DNA from 2 places in the Pseudoalteromonas sp. AS71 genome. Region 1 is predicted to be linked to the other one. Evidence: predicted binding sites of a transcription regulator. Region 1 holds the regulator's gene; the other holds the start of a gene.
The links. Region 1 encodes FliA, which starts transcription of late flagellar genes. Its sites were predicted from a motif close to CTAAAGNTNNNNNNNNNNNNGCCGATA; they were not measured.
Positions count from the first base shown of each region.

Region 2: WNY98_RS19850 (DUF5610 domain-containing protein) is a predicted target of FliA. The motif match lies at 1,401-1,427, and genes of this name have one in related genera.

Region 1 is NZ_JBBMQZ010000015.1:76,792-79,986, reverse strand. It holds gene flhF (flagellar biosynthesis protein FlhF) at 1-180, shown strand, start outside; gene WNY98_RS12650 (MinD/ParA family protein) at 173-1,033, shown strand; gene WNY98_RS12645 (RNA polymerase sigma factor FliA) at 1,060-1,770, shown strand; gene cheY (chemotaxis response regulator CheY) at 1,811-2,194, shown strand; gene WNY98_RS12635 (protein phosphatase CheZ) at 2,212-2,985, shown strand; gene WNY98_RS12630 (chemotaxis protein CheA) at 3,001-3,195, shown strand, end outside.
Region 2 is NZ_JBBMQZ010000038.1:983-4,177, reverse strand. It holds gene WNY98_RS19860 (DUF523 domain-containing protein) at 1-186, shown strand, start outside; gene trmA (tRNA (uridine(54)-C5)-methyltransferase TrmA) at 197-1,294, opposite strand; gene WNY98_RS19850 (DUF5610 domain-containing protein) at 1,457-2,596, shown strand; gene murI (glutamate racemase) at 2,662-3,195, shown strand, end outside.

The sequences.
Region 1 (3,195 bases):
ATTCAAAATCGTCTTCCAATAGGGTATCTTACTAACGGTCAACGAGTACCAGAAGATATTCGTGTTGCAAATGCTGAAAAACTAGTGAAAAAGGCTGAGCAATTATATCTAAAAAGAATAAAAGCACAACATTCAAGGCACCAAGCAGTGGCGCCAAGTACAGTAGGGATGTATGATTAACACAGTATTAGATCAAGCAAGCGGCCTGCGCAAGATGAGTCAAAACAATAACAACGGCGTAAAAGTTATCGCTGTAACCGGTGGTAAGGGTGGAGTAGGGAAAACAAATGTTTCTCTAAATACAGCTATTGCACTAGGGCAACAAGGTAACAGAGTATTAGTGCTGGATGCTGACTTAGGTTTAGCAAACTGTGATGTAATGCTTGGTTTACGTGTAGAGCGTAATTTATCACACGTTTTGTCTGGTGAATGTGAGCTTGACGAAATTTTAGTTGAAGGCCCAGCAGGTATTAAAATTGTACCCGCTACGTCTGGTTCGCAAAGTATGGTGGAGCTATCGCCATCTGAGCATGCTGGACTAATTCGTGCGTTTAGCGAATTAAATACCGAATTTGATATTTTAATTGTAGATACCGCCGCTGGTATTTCAGACATGGTACTGAGCTTTTCTCGCGCGGCACAAGATGTAATGGTTGTCGTGTGCGATGAACCAACATCAATAACGGATGCTTACGCACTTATTAAAGTATTAAGCCGTGAGCACGGTGTTTATAAGTTTAAAATTGTCGCCAATATGGTCCGCAGTATGCGTGAAGGCACCGAATTATTTGCAAAGCTTTCTAAAGTAACAGATCGCTTTTTAGATGTATCAATGGAGCTAGTCGCAACGGTTCCTTATGACGAAAATATGCGCAAAGCAACACGTCGTCAAAAAGTAATCGTAGAACTCTTTCCAAATTCGCCAGCCGCTCTTGCGTTTAAAACACTGGCAACAAAAGCAGTTAAATGGCCAATACCAAATCAACCATCTGGGCATTTAGAGTTTTTCATTGAGAAACTAGTAAACGGCTAATTATGACAACACTGGTGAATAGAGCTATGGGATATCAATCAACACAAAACTTAAATGTGATTGTTGAGAAACATGCATCACTTGTAAAAAAAGTGGCATGTCATCTAATTGCTCGATTACCACCTAGCGTTCAGCTTGATGATTTAATTCAATCAGGAATGATAGGTTTAATAGAAGCTTCAAAAAACTTTGATGCAACAAAAGGTGCAAGCTTTGAGACCTTTGCTGGTATTCGTATTCGCGGTGCTATGCTTGATGAAATGCGCCGTGGTGATTGGGCTCCTCGTTCAGTACACCGTAAAAGCCGACAAGTTGCAGAAGCAATTACTGGGCTCGAAAGTAGTCTGAACCGCGAACCAACAGATACAGAAGTTGCTGAAAAACTTGAAATTTCGCTCAATGAGTACCATCATATTTTAAATGATGTTAATACCAGTAAAGTATTAGGCATAGAAGACCTTGGTGTCGATGAGGATGTTATTACTCCCGTAGGCCAAGATTTAGCGCTAGACAAACCTTTTAATAATGTTAAAAATGACCGGTTTAATGAGTCTCTGCTAAGCGCAATAAAGTCATTACCAGAGCGTGATGCAATGGTACTTTCTTTGTACTATAACGATGAAATGAATTTAAAAGAAATAGGACATATACTCGATGTAAGCGAATCGCGTGTAAGTCAGATACATGGTCAGGCGATGATTAAGCTTAAAGCTAAAATCAATGACTGGATAAACTAGTAGTAAGTAAACTAAGGTTAATACCTCACTGGGGGATGTTTTGGATAAAAACATGAAAATTCTTGTAGTTGATGATTTTTCAACGATGAGACGAATTATAAAAAACCTATTACGTGACTTAGGTTTCACTAACGTTCAAGAAGCTGATGACGGGTCTACAGCTTTGCCTATGTTACAAAATCAAGTATTTGATTTTGTGGTTACAGATTGGAATATGCCTGGAATGCAAGGCATTGACCTTTTAAGAGCAATTCGTGCAGATGATAAGTTAAAACATATTCCTGTATTGATGGTAACGGCAGAAGCTAAAAAAGAACAAATAATAGCTGCAGCGCAAGCTGGCGTTAATGGTTATATTGTTAAGCCGTTTACGGCTGGAACATTAAAAACTAAATTAGAAAAAGTATTTGAACGCTTAGGCTAATGATGGGGGAGAGGCTTATGTCAGCACCAGCTGCGCCTCAAATAACGTTAGAACAAGCTCGTCAACTCGTCATTTTTTTAGAAAACGATGAGCAAGATAAAGCAAATGAGTTGATTTTAGAGACCGCTTCACAAGAGCAGTCTAAATTATTTGCTGAAGTTGGGAAGTTGACTCGTCAACTGCACGAAGCACTTAAAAACTTTGAGCTTGATACTCGCTTAACTAATATAACGACTGATGCTATTCCAGATGCTAAAAAGCGGCTTAATTATGTCATAGAAATGACAGAGAATGCGGCTAATAAAACAATGGATGCTGTTGAGGCTAGTTTACCTATAGCTCAACAACTGGCAGATGAAATATCTCATATCAAACCGACATGGGATCGTTTAATGAGTCGCGAGATTGAGCTTGGTGAGTTTAAACAACTTTGCCATAGTATCGATAAGTTTATGAATAACTCTCATCACAAAACTGATGAGCTTCAAAGCTTAATGACAAATGTACTAATGGCTCAAGATTATCAAGACTTAACGGGTCAAGTTATTCGTCGTGTTATAGAACTTGTTAGAGAAGTAGAAGAAAGCTTACTTCATCTTTTAACAGCTTTTGCTGAACAAGATGATAGTGACAACACAGCGAATAAAGTAGAACAACAAAAAATAAAAGAACCAGTTGCCACACAAACTTTAGCAGGTCCTGAAGGCCCTATTATTGATAAAGAATCGCGTAATGATGTTGTATCTGATCAAGATGAAGTCGATGATCTTTTATCAAGTTTGGGCTTCTAAGAGGAGAGTAACTGCATGTTTGAAGTCGATGAAGATATTTTACAAGACTTTCTTGTAGAGGCAGGAGAAATCCTAGAGCTTTTATCTGAACAGTTAGTTGAACTGGAAAATAATCCAGAAGATACCGAGTTACTAAACGCTATATTTAGAGGCTTTCACACTGTAAAAGGTGGAGCAGGCTTTTTAGCGATGACAGAACTTGTTGATGCT
Region 2 (3,195 bases), on a different contig from region 1:
AAAGTTCGTTTTGCTCTACTTAAAGAATCGAGCCCTTCTTGCGGACGAAATACAATATATGATGGAAAGCATCGCGGAGTAAAAATAGAAGGTCTAGGTTTAACTGCAGCATTATTAATAAAGAATGAAATTCAAGTATTTAGTGAAGAGCAAATACCAGCACTTATAAAAGCACTGGCACTTTAATTTTGGTTGGTTATTTACGCTGTAAGAAAACACCCGACTCAATGTGATGCGTATAAGGGAACTGATCAAATATAGCAAAGCGCTTAACGTTGTGCGTACGTGTTAAGTGATCAAGGTCACGCTCAAGGGTTTCTGGATTACACGATATATAAATTATGCTTTCGTAGTTAGCCACTAAGTCACACGTTAATTCATCCATGCCTGCGCGCGGTGGATCAACTAATATGGTTTGGCAGTCATAGCTTTTAAGATCAATACCGTCTAAACGAGAAAAAGTACGTTCGCCATTCATTGCTTGAGTAAACTCTTCACTAGACATACGAATAATATCTAAGTTCTCTACGTTATTTTTAGCAATATTGTATTGAGCAGAATGAACAGATGATTTTGATATTTCCGTCGCTAATACTTTATTAAAAGAGCCTGCTAGCGCAATAGAAAAGTTTCCGTTACCGCAATAAAGTTCTAATAAATCATTTTTAAGTGGCTTACATAAATCTTGTGCCCACTCCAACATATTAATATTTACTTTTGCATTAGGCTGAGTAAAGCTATTTTCTACTTGTTGATAAATAAGCTCTTGACCATTAACTGTTAAACGCTCAGTTACAAAGTCATCACCCAGCACTTCTTTTTGTTTGCGAGCGCGGCCTATAAAGTCAATTTTGTATTTACTGCTTAGTTTTTCTTTAAGCGCTTTAATTTCACTTAACCATTCATCATCAAGTGGTTTGTGATAAAGCAAGCTTACTAAAATTTCACCGCTTAGCGTTGATAGGTAATCGATTTGAAATAACTTACGACGTAATATTTCACAAGGCTTAAGATGCTCAATCATCACCTGCATTATTTCACCTACTAGAGGCGCTGCGGGATCAAATGTATCAACACGGATTTTTTCTTTTGTTTGTTGATCAAACATAATGTGAAACAGATCGTCACCATCGTGCCATACTCTAAATTCAGCACGTTGGCGGTAGTTAGTTGGCTCTGAGCTAAATACTTCTAATTGCTCCACACCAAAACGTTGGAACTGTGCACTAATACGCTGCTCTTTTTCACTTAACTGCGCTTGGTACTGTGTGGTATCTATTTTAATAACTGCCATTAACGCTACTACCTTATCTAAGATCTGTTTATCGGCGCTATTGTAGGGAGCGCTGCGTATTTGTCTAGTTTTGGCTAGCATTTATGCTGTTTTATTGAACATTGTACTTTAGTTTTTAGTGTTATAGCCGATAATAAACTACGCACGGTTAGGAGACGAATCATGAAAATAGGTAATTATGGCTTTACGCCAAACAACAACATCAATAAATTCAACAATAAAGCTGATATACAGCAACCTACAATTACGTCTCCTCAAGATAGCTATCAACAACGAGGTCGAGAGTTGGCCGCAAAGGTGCTTGGCGATAAAATGGCTGAGCAGCTAGGATTACCTATCGCAGAAAAAAAAGCAGATAAACCACTATTTGATTTTGATGAAATAGTAAAAAACGTACTCGATTTTGTAAGTAGTGCTGTTAATAAAGCAAAAGCTAACGGCGCTGATGACGAAAAGCTCAAAGATATGTTAGGCGACGCGCGCAAAGGAGTCCAAATAGGGATCGATGACGCGGTTGATGAGCTCAAAGGAACTGGCGTATTTAATGACGACATGGAAGAGGGCATTAATAAATCTAAAGAGGGTATTTACAATGGGCTTGATGAGTTTGAAGAGTCATTATTTAACCCACAACCTGCCAGCGTAAATATAAGCCAGGCCCAATATGTCAGTATGACGAGTAATGCTGAGTATAAATTTACCACCGCAGAAGGTGATGAGGTAAGTATCAGCTTTGCAGATGCATTTGAATCTCAATCGGCAAGCGGCTATCAGCAAAACAGTAATAGCGAGTCGTTTGCAAGCTCATCATCGCAATCTCGACAGGTATCATTTTCGATGTCGGTTAATGGTGACTTAAACGAGCAAGAGCAAGAAGCTATTAATGCGATGATGGAAGATTTACAAGATTTAAGTAAAACATTTTTTGGTGGTGACCTGGATGAAGCATTTGAACAAGCTCAAGAGCTGAGTTTAGACAGTGACCAGCTGGTGGCTTTTTCTATGGATTTACGCCAAACAAAAACAATAGCCACAGTTAAAAGCTATGAAGAATATAAACCGGCACCAGAAAAACAAGTATCAGAGGGCTTAGCTCCCTTTAATGATGACCTTAAAAATGCTTTTGAAAAAGCGGGCGAACTTGGATTACAAAATCAACTAGCTGGCATTCTACAGTGGTTAAATCAAGATCAGGAACAAATAGATAAGTTAGTAGATTACACAAAGTCTATGTTCGAAAACCTTAATCAGTTAAATTCGGCAGCCGACGATCTTGCTGATTTAGAAACCACGCAAAGTTAAACTACTTTCTTTTATAAATACCTCATGGCAAACTGCCGTTCTTAAAGTAAAGTGGGAACAGTAGTTTGTCAGCGCATATAATGGTCTTTGATTCAGGTATTGGTGGAACTACTGTACTTGAGCATATAAAGCACAGTATCCCAAATGCTCAGTACAGCTATTTTATGGATAATGCTTTACTACCTTATGGTGCTCAATCCCAGCAGACAATCATTAACCGATTATGCTCACTTATTCATTTCATCAAAGCTAATACGCTTAGCGTTGATTTAATTGTAATAGCGTGTAATACCGCTTCTACATCTGCACTTAGTGCTGTTCGTCAAATTACGGATATTCCTATTGTAGGCGTTGTGCCAGCAATAAAGCCTGCGGCAGAGCTAACACGTTCAAATCATATTGGCTTATTAGCCACACCAGCCACGGTCGCCAGTCCATACACTAAAACATTAATTGCTGAACATGCACGTAATGTAATCGTTAATCTATATAGTAGTGTGGAGTTAGTAACTTTAGCTGAGCAATACTTTTTTACAGAGTCCTTGGATATAAACAAGTTGCATCAAGTGCTTGATGACCTAGATATAGACAAAACTATA